3 regions of the Marinococcus sp. LNHM5E3-2.1 genome follow, and region 1 is predicted to be linked to each of the others. Evidence: a T-box and tRNA genes for the amino acid it is inferred to sense, from the RefSeq annotation. Region 1 holds a T-box; the other regions hold tRNA genes.
The links. A T-box is a leader RNA that pairs with one kind of tRNA and senses whether it is charged. The one in region 1 lies ahead of argS (arginine--tRNA ligase), so its partner is inferred to be a tRNA-Arg.
Positions count from the first base shown of each region.

Region 2: it has a tRNA-Arg gene. The T-box ahead of argS (arginine--tRNA ligase) is inferred to sense a tRNA for this amino acid. The anticodon was not compared.
Region 3: it has a tRNA-Arg gene. The T-box ahead of argS (arginine--tRNA ligase) is inferred to sense a tRNA for this amino acid. The anticodon was not compared.

Region 1 is NZ_JBQLIB010000004.1:13,625-20,977, reverse strand. Features, by position in the region: gene ACTRXH_RS06830 (retron Ec67 family RNA-directed DNA polymerase/endonuclease) at 686-2,392, shown strand; gene ACTRXH_RS06825 (alpha/beta fold hydrolase) at 2,732-3,256, opposite strand; gene ACTRXH_RS06820 (GNAT family N-acetyltransferase) at 3,294-3,749, opposite strand; gene argS (arginine--tRNA ligase) at 3,949-5,637, opposite strand; T-box leader at 5,684-5,892, opposite strand; gene ACTRXH_RS06810 (MFS transporter) at 6,105-7,353, shown strand, end outside.
Region 2 is NZ_JBQLIB010000001.1:205,145-212,497, forward strand. Features, by position in the region: gene ACTRXH_RS01050 (M50 family metallopeptidase) at 1-468, shown strand, start outside; gene ACTRXH_RS01055 (ArgE/DapE family deacylase) at 625-1,932, shown strand; gene ACTRXH_RS01060 (cysteine hydrolase family protein) at 1,932-2,486, shown strand; gene ACTRXH_RS01065 (Glu/Leu/Phe/Val family dehydrogenase) at 2,501-3,757, shown strand; gene ACTRXH_RS01070 (hypothetical protein) at 3,875-4,342, shown strand; tRNA gene ACTRXH_RS01075 (tRNA-Arg) at 4,490-4,564, shown strand; gene ACTRXH_RS01080 (hypothetical protein) at 4,740-4,907, shown strand; gene ACTRXH_RS01085 (hypothetical protein) at 5,107-5,355, shown strand; gene ACTRXH_RS01090 (glycerophosphodiester phosphodiesterase) at 5,630-6,448, shown strand; gene ACTRXH_RS01095 (Cof-type HAD-IIB family hydrolase) at 6,576-7,349, opposite strand.
Region 3 is NZ_JBQLIB010000012.1:58,809-66,161, reverse strand. Features, by position in the region: gene ACTRXH_RS13000 (fructosamine kinase family protein) at 1-300, opposite strand, end outside; gene ACTRXH_RS12995 (low molecular weight protein-tyrosine-phosphatase) at 300-767, opposite strand; gene ACTRXH_RS12990 (YaaR family protein) at 780-1,217, opposite strand; gene ACTRXH_RS12985 (M20/M25/M40 family metallo-hydrolase) at 1,235-2,359, opposite strand; gene prli42 (stressosome-associated protein Prli42) at 2,462-2,542, shown strand; gene ACTRXH_RS12975 (aromatic acid exporter family protein) at 2,614-3,630, opposite strand; tRNA gene ACTRXH_RS12970 (tRNA-Arg) at 3,801-3,875, opposite strand; gene ACTRXH_RS12965 (hypothetical protein) at 3,949-4,311, opposite strand; gene ACTRXH_RS12960 (hypothetical protein) at 4,481-4,717, shown strand; gene ACTRXH_RS12955 (BrxA/BrxB family bacilliredoxin) at 4,786-5,214, opposite strand; gene ACTRXH_RS12950 (metal ABC transporter solute-binding protein, Zn/Mn family) at 5,295-6,281, opposite strand; gene ACTRXH_RS12945 (dihydrolipoamide acetyltransferase family protein) at 6,411-7,353, opposite strand, start outside.

The DNA of each region.
Region 1 (7,353 bases):
CAAAGGATAAAACGTGCCGTCTGGATAGTCATTCTTGGGGTAAATTAGAAAAAGTTAATGGTGCAAAAACTAAAGAAGCCCCCAGAGATGAATACAGGAGCAGGCTGATAAGCTAACATTTTAAGACGTAGATTCTTATCCGGCTTTTTTAACTTGTATTTGTTTTCCTGCTCAATAACTTATCTAGTACAAAAGCAAACAATACAATGAAAAATGAAACGCCCAATATATCGATAAATGTTACATCTGCGCTTTGGTGAATGAAACTATAAAAAGTAAGTTGAAGAAGGAAGGAAATAATGAAATAAGCAGTGTACTTGGCAAACATTGGAAACATTCCTCATCGTACAGTGTTTTTAAGCATTAAAAAGCACATCTCGCGTCAAGCCATACTAGTGTTACAACCAAATAAACAGTCCTGCCTTTAACAGCGTCCATATTAGATTAAAATTTTGAAGCGGAAATTTTTAATGCTTTACTTTAACAAATATAGAAAAAACTATTGTATAATTATTTTAAACGTGTGGCTAGATTTTCTTACTTGTGTTTCGCAAGTAGTGACAAAAATGGGAGGGACATTTGCTTTCTCTACGTTATTTAATATATTAACGTCTTAGCAACTTCGCTTCACTTCGCCTAATGAGTGGCCACACGTTTTTCCAATAAAGGGGCGGCTTCAATCTATATGAAAAAATTACATGAAATAAAAACGCGAAACGAACTTGCAGATATTCTCGAAATACCTATAAAAAAATTAACTTACATATTGTATAAACAAAAAATTGATAACTTATACCACTCCTTTGAGATACCCAAAAAAAACGGAGGAGTAAGAAAAATTAATGCTCCTACAGAAGAACTTAAAGACGTACAACAAAAACTTTCGATAGTTTTACATAAACACCAAGTAGATAAATGGAGAGAGAAGAAAAACAATATTTCTCATGCTTTTGAAAAAAAGAAAAGCATTATAACCAATGCAAGGATTCATCGAAATAAAAGGTTTGTTTTAAACATCGACTTAGAAAGTTTTTTTGAAAGTTTTCATTTCGGACGCGTTCGCGGATTTTTCAATAAGAATAACAACTTACTTTTACCTATTGAAGTTGCTACGATCATCGCTCAACTATCTTGTTATCAAAGGAAACTACCCCAAGGAGCCCCTAGCTCTCCAGTCATTACGAATTTAATTTGTGAAATCCTTGACCTTAGATTATTAAAAATTGCAAGAAAATATCGGTTGAATTATACACGTTACGCTGACGACTTAACCTTTTCAACTAATGATAAAAATTTTTTGAAACACAAGTTAAGATTTCACGAGGAAATATCTAATGAATTAAAAAGTTCAGGATTTGATATTAATAAAAATAAAACAAGATTGCAGTTTAAAGATTCGAGGCAAGTAGTTACTGGCCTAGTTGTTAACCAAAAAGTGAATGTACCTAGAGAATATTATAAAAATACCAGAGCCATGGCGCATAAGCTTTATACTCAAGGACATTTTGAAATTGATGAAGAAGTGGGAACTGTTGACCAATTAGAAGGAAGGTTTTCTTTTATTAATCAACTTGATTGGTACAATAATAAAAGAAAGGGTAGAAACAGTAGAGATTATAAACATCGATTTGATAACTTCAAAGCGAGTGAACGTGAATATCAAAAGTTTTTATTTTATAAGTATTTTTACGCTAACCCAAAACCGCTTATTGTGACCGAAGGTAAAACAGATATTACTTATTTAAAATCAGCTTTAAAAAATTTATACCGCGATTATCCTAACCTAATTACAAAAAAAACAAATCAGACATTCGAATTCCATGTTTCATTTTTAAAAAAATCTAAAAGATTAGACTACTTTTTGAATATTAACAGAGACGGGGCTGAAGCACTTAAAAATATTTATTACTTATTTAGCAATATTAGCAATCAGGGAAGCATTCGTAATAACTATTCAAATTACTTTAAGGATATAAGTGCCTATTCTCCTAGCAACCCTGTAATTTTATTGTTCGACAACGAATTGGTTAAAGGTAAACCTCTTCAACAAATTATGAATGAGGCTAATTTCGATGAAAATAGTGAAGAAATGAAAACCCTAAAAGAGAAATTAGCAGTTAAACTTGTTGATAATTTATATCTTTTCACTGTTCCATTAGTCAAAAAGAAATTAGAATCTGATATTGAAGATTTGTTTGATGAAGTAACATTATTACATAAAATTCACGGTAAAGAATTTAATAGAAAAAACGATTCAGACAATGCAAAGTACTATGGAAAAGAAAGATTTTCCCAACACATATCAAAGAACTATTCTGAAATTAATTTTGATAACTTTAGAAGTATTTTAGATAATATAAGCGAAACTGTGAAAAAATATACAAATGAATGACTTACGTTAATAGTTACCTAAACCTTCTTTGTTGTTTATTCTTTTTTTATCAAAACATAAAGGATGCTAATTATATTGGAATTAAAGCTATCAACTTCCGATAATAATGGTTATGTTAATATACTTCTAACAAGAAAGTTTATTAGTTCTTCGCACTCTGTAATATGTACGGAGTACACGAACAAACTTATGGAATTCTGTTTCTTTTAAGGTATGCCCTGCCTGTTTAAATACTACCGATTGTGCGTTTTTCATTTTTTGTTGGTATTCTCCGGCCTCTTCTTCAGATAAAAGTGATTCTTCTCCCGTACCTCTCAGGATGAGCGTCGGACAGGAAATCTAATGAAGAGAGGAACGAAACGAGAACTCCCGGGCATCTCGTTCGATTCCCCGAACGACCTGCTCGTCCATGAGATCGCTACCTCTTTGGTCTCCATATGAGGTCTGCAAGTAATGATCAGCCCATCCCGGACCCATTTGTTTATCGACTGCGGGGTATTCGGCTAAGATTAATCCCTCCAGCCTGGAGGGTTGTCGTAGCGCATAACCCAAGGCGTAGGAAACGCCACACGAATACCCCATCAGATAAAAGCGGTGAAGGTCAAAGAAATTCGCAACTGCCTCTATATCATTCACATGGTCCTCCAAAGTATATCCTGATGTTGGCGCACTGCTTTTCCCTCTACCCCGATGCGCAAAAACAATACACCGCCGGGGCTCTAACGCCCGGATCGTATCAATATAGTTTTCAGCAGGTTCGGATAATCCCGGACTAATAAATAAAGGAGTTGTCTCCCTAGTATCCGGAGAACTGTCCAGGCAGTGTAAAACCGTATTATTGCCAGAAATCCAGTATTCTCTCATCGATAACCCCCCTTTTTGCTGAAGTTTAGCCGAATCATTATTTTTTGCTCCCGCTCTCCTCCAAACGTTTCACAAAGCTCGAGCCTTCGCGAAGATACCCATGTTTTTGATAAAACTGATGTGCCGCCTTCCGTTCATTTCGATTACCACTCGAAACTACTACACCATCACATCCAAGGTGGTTCGCCCAGACCTCTACGGCTTCGATTAAAATTGTTCCAATGCCTTGGCGCTGTTTATCTGCTCTCACTGCCATAGCTAAAATAGCTCCATATGTGCCCGTTCTTTCAAAATAATGCATATGCCCCAAGCCAACAAACCCGAAAATTTCTTCTTTATCATTTACAGCGACAATTGCTTCGTATTGCGGCAGCTGCATTAAGTGGTCCATGCGATTAACGATATCCTCTGGCGTGCTCGTGTACCCCAATACATCAAAAAGCAACGGTAGAGAAATATAGTCCCGTTTCCTGATCGTTCGGCAATGAATCATCTTAGTAACACCTCCTTGTTTAGTTATAGAAGCTTGAGAAAACTATTACAGACGATAAATGTAATCACTATACCCCGACACTAATACTTGCCGCTGATGGAGAGGCAGCCAAAAGAAAGAAAACGTCTTTCCTTCTTCCTCCCCCGGGCGGTTGATGGCTCCGTTGGTTTAACGGGGTATATTATTAGTTGAATCTCTTCTACATTTCTTCGGGTGCCTGAACACCAAGAATACGCAACCCCTCCTGCAACACAATCGCCATTGCATGTACCAGGGCCAGTCTGGCTGGCAGCTCCTCGTCCTCCCTCCGTATGCGTACCTGATTGTAGTATTTGTTGAAGCTCTGGCTTAAATGAATCAAATACTTGGCAATGACCGAAGGCTCACTCTGATGGTAGCTTCTTTCAATAACCGACGGAAAAGCTGCCAGCGCTTTGATGACATTCCAGCTCGGAGCATCCGTTAATCCCTGCTCCACTGAAGACGGCTGATAACCGGCCTTCTTTAGAATCGAAAAGGCTCTTGCATGCGTGTACTGTACATACGGCCCTGTCGTTCCTTCAAACCGCAGCATATCCTCGAATTGAAATTCGATATTATTTTGCCGTTCGTGCTTTAAGTCATGAAAAATAATCGCTCCAACACCGACTATACGCGCAGTTTCTTCCTTCTGCCCAAGCTCCGGGTTTTTCTTCTCAATATTTCGCTGCGCCAGATCAATGGATTCCTGAATCACTTCTTCCAGTAAAATCACTTTTCCTTTTCTCGTCGACATTTTCTTCCCATTTTGCAGTATAAAGCCGAACGGGATGTGGATCATTCCCTTCGCCCAATCGTATCCCATCTTTTCCAAAACCAAAAACAGCTGTTGAAAATGCAGGCGTTGCTCGTCTCCGACAATGTAGTACGATTGATCGAACCCGTACTTCTGATGCCGATAGATTGCCGCGGCCAGATCCCGTGTGGCGTATAGCGTAGCCCCATCGGATTTTCGAATCAGGCACGGCGGCAGCTGATGGTCGCTCAAATCGACTACTTCTGCTCCTTCGGATCTTACCAGCAGCTCCTTCTCTTGAATCAGTTGCGCCACCCCCTCCATCCGATCGTTATAAAAGGCTTCGCCGTGGTACGTATCAAACTCTATACCCAATAGATTATAAATCTTTGAAAATTCCTGCAGGGATTCGTACCGGAACCAACGCCAGAGAAGGGCTGCTTCTTCGTCCCCCTGTTCGAGCTTTCGGAACCACTGACGTGCCTCTTCTTCCAAATGCGGCTCAGTCTTCGCTTTTTCATGGAACAGTACATACAAATCCAGCAGTTCTTTAATCGTATTCTGCTGTACCTGCTCCTCCGATCCCCAGCGCGTATAAGCCACCATTAATTTTCCGAACTGGGTCCCCCAGTCCCCCACATGGTTAATCTTGACCGGGGTGTATCCACACTTTTGGACAATGTTCGCCATGGCATTACCGATCACCGTCGACCGTAAATGCCCCATCGAAAAGGGCTTCGCAATATTAGGTGACGAAAAATCCAGCGTAATGGTCTTCCCTCTCCCCCATGCATGCGTCCCGTAATTCGTTCCTTCTTGTTGAATGCGCTGAAGAAGTTGCTGACTGACAGCTGCTTTATCTAAAAACCCATTCACATATGGTCCATCTGCCACCACGTTTTCAAATAACGGGCTGTTGATGCTGTCGGCCAACTCGGCAGCGATTTCCTTAGGATTGGTTCGGAAATGCCTGGCCAGCGCAAAGCAAGGGAACGCCAGATCTCCCTGCCCCTCATATTTTGGATATTCAATCAACGCCTGGACCTCCTCGACATTCAACACATGCTGAATGTGCGGGGTAATGGCTTCGGCATAATGCTTTTCGTATTCGATCATCTGCTTTTCCTCCTGTTTATAGCATAAAAAAATCCCGCCTCTGTATAGAGACGAGATCTTACCCGCGGTACCACTCCGATTGTTCCGAAGAACCTCCTTGCCCATTGATAACGAAATGACCCGACGGTTCCTACTTGGTTTCAGACCGTTCCTCCGAAGTGCGCTTCATCATGCACCGTTTCCCAGGCTTCCACCGTCCCTGAGTCGCTGCCAGACCGGCCGCATCATTACTCTCTTCTTCCCCGAATATGATTTATTAATGAAGAAGTGTATATGTAAAAGATAGAAAAATCAACCTTAAAATTACAAAAATGGTTTTCGAGACTGTGCTTTTTCCATAAATTGTGATATTTTAATAACAACCATATTTAAAGCATCCAACAAAACTATTTTCACGAAAGGACGAAAGCTCATGTAGGCAGCTCATCTTCCCCATATAAAAACTAAATACAGTGGGTGATATGATGAGCAGCACACGTTCGTTCTTTTTGTTGTTGAGTAATCAGTCCATCGCCAGTGCCGGCGATATTTTTTATCTTGTAAGTATCATCAGCGTCGTTTACGAACGCACTTCTTCCGTGTTTCTCGTTTCTCTTATTCCTTTTATCAATACGTTTTCCCGGTTTCTTGGCGGCTTGTTCGCTCCTTTGATACTGGAAAAAGGGAACCTGAGATCGATTTTAGCTTCGGCATCTATCGGTAAAGGGCTGCTGTTGATGACCCTGCCCATGCTTCTTTTAACAGCTATCGGGTCTTCATTTTTAATTTGGGCGTTGATCATTGTGGGCCTGATTGCCGTATTGGACAGTTGGATCACGCCTGCCCGGAACGCTTCTCTTCCCAGAATCGTCCCTCGGCGCTTTCTGGTTTGGGCAAACAGCCTGATGTCCGTTTCTGACCAAACGATTCAATTAACCGGGTGGCCTGTTGGCGCTCTGTTCATCGTACTGTTTCCACCAGGTGCAGTGTTTATAGGCACTTCCCTTACTTTTATGATAATTCCTTTACTGCTTCTTGGTGTTCGTATTGAGAGCAGCGACGCTTCTTTGCAAACCTCGTCGGTTTCATCGATGGCAGAAACCATTCAATCGGGATGGAAGTATGTATGGAAGCATCGTCCGCTGCGCACCATGTTTATTGTCGATGGCATCACTTCTTTAACAGCAGCCATCTGGATCGCTGCGTTACTGTATGTGTATGTTGCCGATGTGCTTCAGGAAAATGAGTCGTGGTGGGGTTACATCAATGCTTCGTTTTTCGCCGGCCTGATGATTGGCGGTATGCTCTGCTTCCGGTTTGAAAAAGCTCTTCAGGCTAAAGCCCGGTATTTTTTAATCGGCAGCTCGTTTTGTGTTGCGATATTCACCTTTTGGTTCGCGTTTCCAGCTTCCAACGCTTTCGCCCTGCTCATTTCCCTTTTGATCGGTATTCCGACGCAGGTTCAGGAAGTTACGCAAATTTCTCTGATTCAAGCCCATACGGAAGAAAAGCAGCTGGCAAAGGTATTTTCTTCCAGAGACGTTATTTTGACCAGCTTTTTTGGCCTTTCTTCATTATTGGTTGGAGGACTGGCGGAAACAGCGGGAGTGCGCATCGTTTTCATCATTGCTTCCCTCCTTTTGGCCATCAGCTGTCTGATGTATATACGGCACCGAAGAATATTATCGGTTTCTGCCGAAGAACAAAAGCTTTCTGCGTATAGGACACTGAAAC
Region 2 (7,353 bases), on a different contig from region 1:
ACAACGTTCGCCGGCTATCCGTTTGCAAGCGGGATGGCTCTTCTTTACAGCTGGGTATTCACCTCCGGCTGGTACAGCGGACTCATGATAGCCCTTGTAGGACTGCTCATCTGGAATACGCTTCTTTGGGTGCGTAATCCTGCCGGGATCGTCTGGGGACTGGCAGCTTCGGGTGGGGGTCTGTACCTGCTCATTGAAAATATGGTAATGCTTATGATGTGGATTATGTTCATGCTCGGCGTACTTCTGGTCATCCAGTCAGTCCGGTCGGCCTGGATCATTCTGCAGCGGAGTCTGCAGATGCCGGGGGACGCCGGAGATGCTACGGGGATGCACCGGGTGAGCCGCGTCCCTGCGCAGGTATGGGGCGTACTCTTTTTTACACTGGCGCTTGCAGCTGCCTGGTTTTCGGCAGGTTTTTGGCTGCAGTGGGACAGTTCCGTATTGATTCAGGGGGAAGGCGCTTAGTCGTTTCCCTTTTTTTATATGCAAAAACGGGTGGCGTCTACAGCCCGAAGCTGTTTTTATAATAACTAATACTTTCAAACCGGAAGCATACTTTGAAGTCAAAATGGGAAAAGTCGAAGAGAGTAAAAGAGTCTTTTTAGAAATGAGGGAAAGCGAGTGACAGAGACTATCAATCCCAGTCAAAAAGTATTAGCTTCAGTTGATAATCTGTGGGAAGAGGAAATAGAGTTTTTACAGACGATCGCACGATTTCCGAGTACGATCGAATATGAAGGATCCCTTCAATTATACTTAAAGAATTTTTTTCAGAACGAGCTGCAGATGGACGTAGAAACAGTGGATGTCGATGAAAAAGAAATCAGCTCTCTTCCGGGGTACTCCCCAAGCGAGTGGTCCTACGCAGGCCGGCCGGTAGTAGTGGCGAAAGCACCGCGCAGTTCCCGTAAGTCCGAAGGCAGCAGTTTGCTTTTCCAGGGCCATGTGGACGTTGTAAGTCCGGAGCCAAAGCACAAATGGAGCGTGGATCCATGGGGAGCGCAGCGTATTGGAGACCGCCTTTACGGACGCGGGGTGCTCGACATGAAAAGCGGTGTGGCGGCAATGATTTATGCCTATAAAGCCATACGGGATGCAGGCTACGAACCAGCAGCTGATTTTTCCATCAAAACGGTTATCGAGGAAGAAGCAACAGGCAATGGGACGCTCGCTGCAGCGAACGCCGGACATCTGGCAGATGCCGTTCTCATTCCGGAACCGTTCGGGCAGTGCCCATCCACCGCCCAGCTTGGAAGCCTCTGGCTCCGTATTCATATCGATACGAGCAGCAATCTGCAGTCGGATAAAAGCGGCGTCGGAGCGAATGCCATCGAAAAAGCACAAAGCGTGATTGAGGCTCTGCAGAGCTACCGGGAATACGTCAACCGGGATGAACAAAAGCCGCCGGAATTTGCCCATATGAAAGAGCCGATCGACGTGGAGGTAGGAACGATGCACAGCGGGGACTTTGCCTCCAATATTCCTGTAGAAGCGACACTTGAGGTTCGTTCTGCGGTTTACCCGGGGAAGGACCCGGCCGAAGGCAAACAGGATCTAATCGATTGGATTCTTGATAAAACAAAAGATGATGAGTGGCTTCGCGAGAATCCTCCGTCTTTTGAATCCTTTGGTTTTCATGCGGAGGGTATGGTGATGCCTGAGGATGACCCTCTGTTTGCCAAACTCGATGAAGCCCATGAGCTGGTGACCGGAAAACAATGCGGCAGACAGGCGATTCCGGTAACGACAGATGCCCGGTATTACGGCCTTTATTATGATACGGCTGTTACATGCTACGGCCCATCAGGCGCAAAAATGCACGAACCGGATGAATGGGTGGACCTGGAAAGTGTAAAAAACGTAACGAAAGTGTACGCAGACTTTTTAATCCGCTGGTGCGGCATTTATAAAAAGGAAGGGGAAGGCTGATGAGCTATTCGCGTGCCCTTATTGTGATTGACTACACGATGGATTTTGTAGCGGAAGAAGGTGCACTTACCTGCGGGGAGCCGGGTCAGAAAATCGAAAACGCTATTTATCAATTAATTGAAACCTATCAGGCCGCGGATGATTTTGTCGTATTTGCCCTCGACCGTCACGAAGAAGGGGAGGAGTATCATCCGGAAACGAAGCTGTTTCCTCCCCATAATATAGCTGGAACGAAGGGAAGGGATCTGTATCGAAGCATTCAGAGTCTGTATGAATCTATACGACATCAGCCGAATGTTTGGCAGGTGGACAAAACAAGGTATAGTGCATTTGCAGGAACAAGCCTGGAACTGAAATTGAGAGAACGCGGCATTACCGAGCTTCACCTTGCCGGCGTCTGTACCGATATCTGTATTCTTCATACAGCAGTAGATGCCTATAATAAAGGCTTCGATATCGTCATCCATCAGGATGCTGTAGCAAGCTTTGACGAGGAAGGACATGAGTTTGCGCTAAAACACGCACAAAATATTTTAGGGGCGTCAGTCCAATAGAAAGGAAGAACAGCATGACCGGACAAAATAACCAGGGGCCGCTCGGTGTTGTGCATCAACAGATCGCTGAAGCCTCCCAGCTTATTCAATTGCCAAATACTGTAGAAACAATACTGAAATACCCGAAAAGAAAAGTGGAGGTCCAGTTCCCGGTGGAAATGGACGACGGCCACACCCAGATGTTTACCGGCTACCGGACGCAGCATAATGATGTGCTTGGTCCGGTGAAAGGCGGGCTCCGCTTTCACCCACAAACGGATGAAGAGGAAACGGAGGCGCTGGCCGCATGGATGACGTTTAAGTGCGCGCTTGTTCAGATTCCGCATGGCGGAGCAAAGGGAGGTGTCGTCTGTGATCCTTCCATGCTGAGTGACCGTGAGCTTCGCCAGGTCAGCAGAGGATACACAGAGGCCCTGTTTGACCTTCTGGGTCCCAATAAAGATGTGCCCGCCCCGGATGTGTATACGGATCCAAAGGTCATGAGCGTCATGATGGATACCTACTCCCGGATGGCAGGCGGTCACGAGCCCGGCGTTATCACCGGCAAGCCACCTCTTGTCGGCGGTTCAAAAGCAAGAGAATCAGCCACGGCCCGCGGCGCTGTATATATTATCGAAAAAATGCTTGAGCAGGAGAACAAACGTCCCGAAGACATACGCGTGGCCGTACAGGGTTTTGGCAACGCCGGACAGATCGCCGCGAGACTGCTGTACGATTTAGGATGTAAAATTGTGAGCGTCAGCGACTCCAAAGCCGCCCTGTATGATGAGGAGGGGCTTGATATTCCGAGAGCCCAGCAGGCAAAAGCAGGAAACAGCGGCCTGCAGGAATACGGAGAAAACTATCTGCTCGAAAATAACATGGACATTCTTTATACTGACGCTGATATTTTGATACCTGCTGCCATGGAAGGCGTTATTACAAAAGATAATGCAGACCGGATAAAAGCCCCGAAGATTATGGAGCTTGCAAACGGACCGACAACACCGGAAGCAGATCATATTTTAAAGGACCAGGGCCAGGCAGTATATCCGGATATTTTAGTGAATGCCGGTGGTGTTATCGTGTCGTATCTGGAATCCGTTCAGAACCATATGAACTACTATTGGTCTGAAGATGTAATTAATGAACGGATGAAGGAATTTATACTCGAAGCATACGAACAAACGGAAAAATCAGCCTACGAACACAAGACCACCAACAGAAACGGTGCAATGATTTTCGCGATGGACCGGCTGCAGGAAGCAATGGAGTACCGTGGCTGGATCTAAAAAATTAACAAATTCTGCATGAATCTATAGTCACAGGGGAGTCAACAAGATAAAATGCTAGTGTGAGCTTTTCCGGAAACGGGAAGAAAAACTGCTAAGAGTTCTAGGAGGGATTAGATGGATTGGTCAAAAGAATTTGATTTTCATAAAAACGATACGGAAGACAGTACAGCAGAAAAAATGAAACGAATCAGCAAATGTATTGATAAGCTCTGGGGAGATTTCGACGAAGTCTTAACGGAAATTGTGGAGCAGGGCGGGCTGGAAAAAGAAGACTACAGAAAACGGTTCAGGGATGAAACATTTACGATTGAACTTCTGGAGTCCGAGTTAAAAGGCTCTGTCAGCGGCCACTTTGATCGTAACATCGATGTCATGGTTGATTTGACACTGGATGAACCGAAAAAGAAATCGCTCAGCCAGGTCTTCCTTCCAAACGACAAACTGTATCTGATCGACACGCGCAGCAACCAATGGGTAATCGCCGAAGCCGGCAAAAAACCAAAAGACTGCACAAAGCTTGAGAAAAAGCATATCGAGCAGATATTCGCTCACATGCTTCGTGAATATAGAGTAACGAAATAACAAAACAGAAGAAAGCATCCAACTTGTCGGTTGGGTGCTTTCTTTCATCAGGTGCTTTTGAAAGGAAATCTTGACAATGAGCGCATTTCCACGTATTCTTACATTTGTCTTTGTTCACCGGAGCAAAGGTCATAGTTATACACATAAGCCCTAGTAGCTCAGGGGAAGAGCAACAGCCTCCTAAGCTGTAGGTCGCAGGTTCGAATCCTGCCTAGGGCGCCATAATATATAAGTTACCCCCGGGCCCTGGGCCCGGGGGTTTGTTGTTCAATCCGGTCCGGTCTAAAAGTTGCCTTAGAGAAAATATGTGTCTATAAGCGAAAAAGGTTTGAAATGACCGAACGCATACATTAAAATTAAATTAAAGATTCTGACAAAAAGCGGGAAGGGAGCTAAAATGATTATTATTGTTTTATCCCTGATGTTGTTTGCCGTGCTTACGTATCTGTTTTATGGCCTGTGGATTACGAGTGCAGATGCAAAAGAAAGCAGGCAGCTTTGTTCCCTGCTGTACGGAAGCTCGCTGCTTGCGCTTGTACTATTAAATACATCCATGCTTTTGTAAAACTCCGCCCTGGCGGAGTTTTTTTGTATTTCGCAGGGTTAAGCCCATAAATAAACGAAAAATGATTAAAGCCTGTATCATCTTTGAAGTGTATAATATAGGGTAATAACTAGAAGCTTATATAAATTAAGAAATCTGCGGCAGGGGGGCTGCAGCCATAGCATTATTTATCATATGAAACGCAATTGGAGTGGGGGACATGGGAAAATTTTATACAATTATCACAGTGATTGGTCTGGGGGTTGCTGGTCTGTTCGGATACCATTGGTATGATACAGAATCGAGCATTCAGACGATTCAGATGCACGAAGAGGTTACCAGCTTATCAAAAGAAACAAACGTATCTTCGGGCTTATCTTCCTTTTCACTAAACGGCAGCGGGGAAGTGCGTTATTTTGGTATCAGTGAAAGATATATTCTGTCTCAAAAAACGCAGAAGAATAATTAAATCTGCCCTAGCTGCAGCTGTCTGTTCTGCTTTATCTGGTGAAAATCAAAAAAGCTGTTTGAAGGCCGTTCAGTTTTTATAGAAAAACGTTAATGGTTGATTTTCAAAGCCCATAATGTGAATATATAACTAAGAGAAGCTTAGACTGCAGATGGGGTTTATAAAAACAGCAGAAGAAGCAAAAAAGAACGATGATAACCGACAGTAGGGCATCTACCTGACCTGCACTCATAGAGCAGGTTTTGTACGGTTATGTGCAGGGAGGAAAGATATTTTGACTTCAATTATAGCCCACCGGGGGGCTTCAGACCGCCGTCCGGAAAACACCATGTCGGCTTTCCGCCAGGCTGTCACAGACGGAGCAGACGCAATTGAAACAGATGTGCAGCTGTCAAAAGACGGGGTACCGGTGCTGATTCATGATACGCTGTTGAAACGTACAACCGGTGCTTCCGGAAGTGTTCACGAATATACATACAAGGAACTGCAGGATTTAAGCGCGGGGGCGTGGATGCATAAAAGGTACCGCAAGGAAAAAATCGTCAGTCTGGAGCAGCTTCTGCAGGAAACAGGCATGGAGGAAATGAAGCTTGTGCTTGAATTAAAAAATTCCAACATTGCTCATAAAGGTCTTGAAGAAGCTGTGATTAACCTGCTGAACGACTATGAAAAAATAGAATCGGCTACAGTGTCAAGCTTCAATCACCGATCGATGGCCTACGTTCGGGAGCTGTCGGAAGAGATCAATATCGCTATTCTTTACGCGGTGCACCTGTACCGCCCGTGTGAATACGCGAAAATCGTCGGAGCTACAGAGCTTCACCCTCATTACCGCACGATCGATAAATCCTGGATTGACGACGCTATTAATTCGGAACTCGAGGTTATTCCTTATACTATTGATAAAAAAAGTGGATGGAAAAAAGCAATAGATGCCGGCGTCACGGGGATTATTACAAATAAACCAAAGGCTCTTCAGCAGTATTTGTATCCCCCTAAGCAGGCAGCGCCGGAGGAACCGAAGCCTTCGGAACAAACGGAACCGTCAAAACTATCCGAACCATCGAATCAAAAAGAAGCTTACACAGATTAAAGCTTCTTTTTTTATGAGTGAATATAATTTCATTTACCGAAATTATTTTATTGCTTATTAACGAAAAAAGCCGCCTTTTTTACAAAGCGGCTTCCTGTCATTATTTGCTGTTAATAAACCCAGGGTGCTACAGCAGACCTACTTTTTCCAGGCCGCGCGCAATGCCGTCATTTCCCACGTCAGCGGTAATATGGCGGGCATAGCTTTTAACTTCATCCGGGGCGTTTCCCATGGCAACGCTGTTTGGTACGTACTGAAGCATTTCCACATCGTTGTAATTATCTCCAAAGGCATAGCAGTCCTCAAGCGCAATACCGGCTTCAGCGATTAGGTTTTTGATTCCGTTTGCTTTAGACCCTCCAGGAGGAATGACGTCGAGTGAATAAGGGTGCCAGCGCACAAACCGCAGATCCTGCATCTGGTCTACATAACGGTTTTCCTCGTCTTTCCGGGCAAACAGCAGGGCCTGATAAATATTGTTCTGTTCTGCAAACGAAGCGTCAAATTCGGGATGCTCTACGCCAAGTGTTGTAATGCTGTCATGAATATCATGATGAAATTCAATATTAGCTTTCATGGCACTGCTGCCCATAAATACAATCGGATGCTCTTTTTCAGCAGCGAAGGACTGCAAAGACTGAAGTTTTGCGGTGGGAATCGTGTTTTGATAAATAGCATTTCCATTATATTTCACAAATTGACCGTTAAATGAAATAAACGTGTGGATATCGAGTTCTTCCCGGAGGTCGTCGAACAAATAAGGGGCTCTTCCGGTGGATATCGCGATTTCATGGCCTTTGCTCCGGAGCATTTGAATAGCATCTCTGGTGGAAGCCGGCAACTGTTTATTTTCATCGTACAGCGTTCCATCGATATCGAAAAAAATCATTTTTTTACTCATGTAT
Region 3 (7,353 bases), on a different contig from region 1:
CAGCCACTCGTCCGTGCGGCTGTCCCCTCTTCCCTGAATAATATCCATAATAATAAATTTCTTCGACCAGTGCAGTACATCAGGCACATGCACTGCTTCCGATTCACGCAGAAATTCGAGCCCGCGTTTTTCCTGGCGGAAAAAATCATACGGCGCCTCTTCATTCCATTTCAAAAAATAGGAGCGCTTGTTTGTATCCACCCGGTAGGCAGAGCTGATGCTTCCCCCGGAGAGGCCTGCTATATTGGTTACTTCTGCCTGCGGATCCACGTATCGTATCGCTTTTTGAATATGCTCCATTATACATTCTCCTGCTCTCTGATCCATTGTAATAAATGAAAGGTACTCGTATTAACCAGTTCAAACACGTGGTCGAAATTATTATCGAAATAAGGGTCAGGGACGTCTTCACTCCGGCGCTCAGGGTGAAAGTCCAACAGTTTCCATACCCTGCCGTCTTTAGTGGAAACGTGAAAGTCCTGAAGCATCTCAAGGTTCTGTTCATCCATAGCTACAATATAATCGGCTTCTTCTCCGGACTGCACGACCCGGGCGGTTCCCGGACCGGCATGAATACCATGCTGTTCGAGCACACCAATCGTTCCTTTATGCGGTGGCGAGCCTGCATGCCAATCACCGAGACCGGCTGAATCCACGCTGATTTTATTTTCCACTCCTGCTTCCTGCAGGTGCTTTTGCAAAAGCGCTTCTGCCATTGGCGAACGACAGATGTTTCCTAAACAGATGAATAAAACCTTTATACTCATAGATGCCCTCCTTTATCCGTAGAGATGTATAATCATGCCTTTTATTTCCCCGGTCATATCGAGAAGGGAAAGGGGCTCCTGTTCCTGCTGCAGCATCTGGTCTGTCATTTCCACTAATTTTTTATCAATCTTTTCAATCAGCTGATGGGTTTTGAGCCGTCCGTCGCTGCCAAACGACCTTTCTTCATGCAGGTTCAATCCGTGGTCCTTGAGCTCTGTAATAATTTCTCTTACAAGGCGTTTATATTCTTTTAACTCTGGAATGGTCTGGTGCTCCATCAAACGCCTGCCCTGCTGATCGAGTTGTTCAAGCATGATACCCATCTGCCGGTTGAATGTTTTGGACTGTTCGGTCTGCATCATTTCCGAAAACGGATTCTTTTCGGCTTTTCTCTCCTTTACACTGGGGAGCGGTGATTTAATATTTCCCTGAAGACGATGAATATCCACGCGTATACTGTCCTCCTTTACGCGTCTTCTGCCGGCCCAGTTACAATGGCCGCCATAAACGCTGGTACTTTCACAAATTCTTTTATAAGCAGCCGTTCTTCCGTAGTGTGGATATTTTCATACCCGACGCCCAGATTGATGGTAGGTATGCCGTAGCCGGAAATCACGTTGGCATCACTGCCGCCTCCGCTCTGTACAGTTCTCGGCTCCACATCGAGCCGGTTGGCGGCCTGCACAGCACGCTGCACCACATCATCTGATTCAGCCAGCACGTATCCTTCATACATTGGCTGTATGTCAATAGATGCCTCGGCGCCCATTTCTTCTGCTGCTTCTTCGAAAGCCCCGCGCATCGCAGCTATCTGTCTGCTCAGCTTATCCGGTTTAAAGGAGCGTGCTTCAGCAGAAATCACGACTTCATCACATACGACATTTGTCTGCGTGCCTCCGGCAAAGCTTCCGATGTTGGCTGTTGTTTCTTCATCAATTCGTCCAAGCGGCATCTTAGTCACTGCTTTAGAAGCAACACTGATGGCTGAAATGCCTTTTTCCGGCTCCACACCTGCGTGCGCTTTCTTTCCGTAAATAGTCGCGTGCATTTTCGTTTGGTACGGCGCTGACGTGACGAGCGTGCCAACCGGTCCGTCACTATCAAGCGCATAACCCATATCGGCGTGCACAAGTCCGGTATCAAGATGCTTTGCGCCCACAAGGCCGGACTCTTCCCCGACTGTGATGATAAACTGAACATCACCATAAGGCTCGTCTTCTTCCTGAAGTACTTTTATCATTTCAAGCATCGCCGCAATCCCTGCTTTGTCATCAGCTCCGAGAATGGTTTCCCCGCTTGAAACGATATATTCATCCTGCACTTCGGGTTCAATACCTTTCCCCGGTTCGACTGTATCCATGTGAGAGGTGAAATAAATTACCGGCTTTGTGCTGTCTGTGCCTTTTAACGTACAGACCAGGTTTCCTGCTCCGTGTCCGGTCAGGGCTTTGGCATTATCTTCTTTTGTCTCGAGGCCAAGCTGTTGGAATTTGCGTTTGATGACATCTGCGATTTTGGCTTCATGCTTCGTTTCCGAGTCTATCTGCACCAGTTCGATAAATTCCTGTATTAAACGTTCCTGATTTGCCATCACTATTATAACTCCTTTGCGGGTTGCTTAGGTTTATTATATATTTTTTTGCCTGCTGTGTTATAATTTGAGCATCAGTTTTTATTGAAAGCGGGGGTTAGAATGCAGAAAGTCATTATTTACATTATGATCTTTGCGCTTGTCGGCAGCAGCCTGTTAATGGGCGGAGCGGTGATGTTTTAAATAAACGTCAATCCTTGTATGTATCGGATAAAGCAGAACTTGCGGGTTTTCATACCCACTTGTTCTGCTTTTTATTTGTTTCTGCGTGCCATCTGTCTGTTTAATCGTTTGCCCGATATTGTATGGGTACGCTTCGGATCGGGCTTAAACATTTTTTTAATGAGCAGGTATTCTTCAATTTCATACAAAATATAAAACAGAGAGGAACGTATTTCGAATTCATGCCTTGTTTTAGGCAGCTCCATCTGCTGAATTTCATACTTCATTTCGTCAAGACGGTATAAAAAATAGCCGGCAGTATTACCCGGGGAGACAGCGTCGCTTAATTCATCCATATAATCAGCCATTTTATGGCCCTGGGGCACTGACTGATCAATCGAAGAAATAAACGGCAGGATACTCTCGAGTACCGAGAACTGTTTTTCCCTCATACGGAAATAGTGATAAAAGTAGTCGTCATCCCGGAGGAAGTGGTTATCTATATCTCTCAGGGCTTTTCCTTTAGCTTCATCAATAATCTTCGCTGCATCCGAAAATTCTGCCCCGTCCCAGATATTATCTCCAAAACGAAGGTAGTTTGCGTATTCCTCCCAAATTTTGCGAAAAGCGTCTTCAAGGCTTAATTGGTCCTGGGCCAGGCTTTTTTCACTGCTCGGCATATAAAGGTTCATAATTAAAGCTACCCCAATGCCGATAAAAATAATCGCGAGCTCGTTCATCCAGATACCTGCGCTCACCTGTTCTTCTGTATAAAGGTGCAGGACGATAACACTGCTTGTGACGATACCCCGGGCAGCGTTCGCTGCTACGCTGAGTGGAATACTGATGAGAAAGAGTGCAGCGATGGCCACCGGATTATAGCCTATCAGTTCAAAGAATACACTAGCGACCCCGAGCCCAATCACACAGGAAACGAGTCGTTCAATGCTGACAGTCAGGGAGCCCCTTTTAGTCGTTGTAATACAAAGAATGGTAATGACACCTGCTGATATGTAATAATCCAGCTGCAGCAGCTGGGCAATGTATACGGATATAGCCGTGCCTACTGCTGTTTTCAGCGTCCGATATCCAATTCGGAATCTCCCCATCTAAAAAACCTCTCAGTTTATTCATTCGTTCTTATATTATATCGTAAACACAGGCAGAGGGAAACTGACTGGCGCCTTTCATCCCGGCAGCGCCCTCTTCTGCATTCGTACCAGCCTAAAAACAAATAAAAAAGCAAAGGAATAGCTCCTTTGCTTACACATTTATTCATTGGTGCGCCTACCAGGACTCGAACCTGGAATGCGAGAACCGGAATCTCGAGTGATATCCCTTTCACCATAGGCGCTTTTGTCATATGTTTTAACAAGACAATGAATACTATACCAATGAACGAATATGAAAGTCAACCCATTTTTTAATTACGCTTCCCCGGGAGAGCCTTCGAGCATTTTTTCAAACTGTTCGTTGATATCCTCTTCACTGTACCCTGCTTCCTGAAGTCTTTTAGTAAAATGCTGGGAATACACTCTGGAACGTTCCTGCATCTTTCCGAACTTCTTGGACTCCTGCTTTTTTTTCGTCCGCTTCTGGCGGTCTTCCGCATTGGACATGATGCTCTCGGTAATAAACAAGGCCTTCCACACCTGATCTTCTTCATAGCCGGATGCGTTTGCATCAAGTTCATCGATGACGTTTTGGTAGTAATCACGGAACTCTTCGTACGAAATCTCTTCATTCATGTTTAAGTATTCCTGAATTTTTTCATAATGCGTCTGAATCATTTGTCTCCGCCCTTTTCATTTATGTATTCCGAAACAGTATACCACGAATATAAAGCTGAGCGTCAAGGCACTTCCCTGCCATTTCTTATTTTTGCAATTGACGTTTAAATCAAAAGCTCCAGAGGGAAGAATCCTTAATAGATCTTACACGAAGAAAGAGGGATAGCATATGGCAGAAGTAACATTTAAAGCTAATGTAGGAGAACCGCAGACAACAATCGCTTCTAATGGCAAAACACTATGGTACAGTGTGACAAAAGAGGAAGGCCCTTCAACAAAAAGTAATGACTATCGGGTTGGTTTTGAAACTTCCCAGGAATTCGAGCCGAAAACAAGCGAAATTGTATTTCCGGATGTTGATACTACTGTAGAGCAGGACGGCAACATCTATCATTTGGAAAAATAAATTCTACAGGCTCCTTCTTTAGGAAGGAGCTTTTTTTTACAAAAAAAAGCGCCCCCGGAGGGCACTTTTTATTTTGTGCAGTATTGATCGAAAGCTTCTTCGAGTTTTTGAACAACCTGAATCGGCTCGTGGCCTTCAATTTCATGACGCTCAACCATGCGCACCAATTCTCCGTCTTTTAAGAGCCCAAACGATGGGGACGACGGCGGGAATCCTGTAAAGTAAGAACGGGCCTGCTCGGTCGCTTCTTTATCCTGACCTGCGAACACGGTCACAAGCCGGTCCGGCTTCGTATCATAATTTGTCATGTAAGCTGCTGCCGGACGGGCAATGCCTCCAGCACAGCCGCACACGGAGTTTACCATAACAAGTGTCGTGCCTTCCTTGTTCAACACTTCATCAACTTCTTCCGGGGTACGAAGAGACTGGTAGCCCGCTTCTTCGATTTCATCCCGGGAAGCTTGTACTATATCATTAACGTAAAAATCAAAATTCATTAAAATCCTTCCTTTCCTTCACCGAATACCTACATTGTAGCGGATAAGAACAGGAAATCACAAGTGAGAAGCTTGAAAAGTTATTCGTTCAATGCTTTTTCAAGGTTATCGATATTTTGATTCATTAATGATACGTAGCTCGCGCCATCAGCAATCTCTTCATCGCTGGCTGATTCGAGATTATTCAGCGTATACACTTCTGCTCCGATTTCTTCCTGAAGAACATCTGTGGTGTCAGAAGGGATGTTTTCCTCCACCATAATGGCGTTCAGGTCATTTTTTTCTGCTGTGTCGATGATATTGTTAATTTCCTGCGTGGAAGGTTCACTCTGGGCGTTTACGCCGTTAACAGCAATTTCTTCCAATCCGTATCGTTCTTCCCAGTACCCATATGCTGCATGGGAAACAATAAATTGATTTTTACTGCTTTCATTCACAAGAGTCTGGAACCGCTCATCTAATTCATCGAGCTCCGCCGACAGTTCCTCATAATTACTTTCATAGGCCTGCTCATTATCTGGATCCGCCTCTACCAGCTGGTCTTTAATCACGCCGGCTGCTTCTTTCGCCTGAACCGGGTCGATCCATACGTGAGGGTCCGTACCGCTGTGGTCGTGCTCTTCCCCGCTGTGGCTTTCTTCAGCATGCTCAGCGTGTTCTTCTTCAGATTCGCCCTCCTCATGATCATGGGCTTCCTCCTCGCCGGCCGCCTCTGCCACCCTGGCTATCTGTACATCCTGATTACCAATAGTACTCTCCACTTCGTCGGCAAACCCTTCCATCCCGTTTCCAGTCATAACAAACATATCTCCCTCCGCAATGTTTGTTAGTGTCTGCGGCGTTGGGTCATATGTATGCGCATCCGACCCTGCAGGTACGACGTTTTCTACATTCACATGATCGCCGCCGATCTGTTTTGTGAAGTCTTCCCAGGCAAAAAGTGTGGTGTACACTTCGAGCTTTTCCTCACCTTCTGTTCCCTGTTCTTCCTGAGTATCTGCTGAACCACATGCGCTTAAAGAAATAAAGGCTGCCCCAGCTGCCCCTAAAACAAATAGTTTTTTCATCATTGCACCTCTTTATCGTAATGATTACGTTTTGTATGTACATTGATTTTAGCGCAGAGGAGTCCGTTTGTAAATAAGAACGATTCTTTTTTATGCCCAAAAAAGAGGGGCTCCCTCGGGGAACCTCTCTTAAATGTTTTCGGTGCCTTTATAATTTTCAAGCCGCTGCTTTAAATCAGCTAAAAACCGTCCGCACAGCAGGCCGTCCAAAATCCGGTGATCCAGGGAAAGACACAGGTTAACCATGTAGCGTATCGCTATCATATCCCCCTGCATGACAACCGGTCGTTTTACGATCGATTCCACAGAAAGAATGGCTGCCTGCGGGTGATTAATAATCGGCATGGACTGCACCGAGCCGAATGAACCAGTGTTGTTCACCGTGAACGTCCCGCTTCTCATTTCTTCTGCCTTAATGGTCCCCTGGCGGACTTTAGTGGCCAGAGACTGCATATCCCGGGCGAGACCTCGGATGTTTTTTTCGTCTGCCCGTTTGATGACCGGGACATAAAGAGCTTCCTCGCTGGCCACAGCCATCGACAGATTCACTTCCTTGCGCTGAATAATCCGGTCCCCGTCCCAGGTGGAATTAAGACTCGGAAACAGCTGCAGGGATTCGGACACAGCCTTCATAAAAAACGGCAGATACGTCAGCGAAAAGCCTTCTTTTTGTTTAAACTCGTCCTTCACACTGTTCCGGTACGCTACCAAATCCGTCACGTCTACTTCAATCATTGTCCAGGCGTGTGGAATTTCCTGCTTGCTTTTCACCATGTTGTCTGCAATGGCTTTTCTTGCTCCGGTTACCGGAATAATAGTGTCGCCTTCACGCTCCTCCTGATTTTCAGAAGGCTTTGTTGAATAGATTGGAAATGGCGAAGGTGCAGCTTCTTCCTGTTTGGTTTTTTCTGCTCCTTCCCGGATCGCTTTTTCAACATCTTTTTTTGTAATGCGCCCCTGTCTACCGGAGCCTTCAATCTCTTCAAGCTCCAGACCGTTCTCCTGGGCGAGACGCCATACCACCGGCGAATACCTTTTTTTCATCGACTTCTCGTCCTCCCCGGCTGTTTGT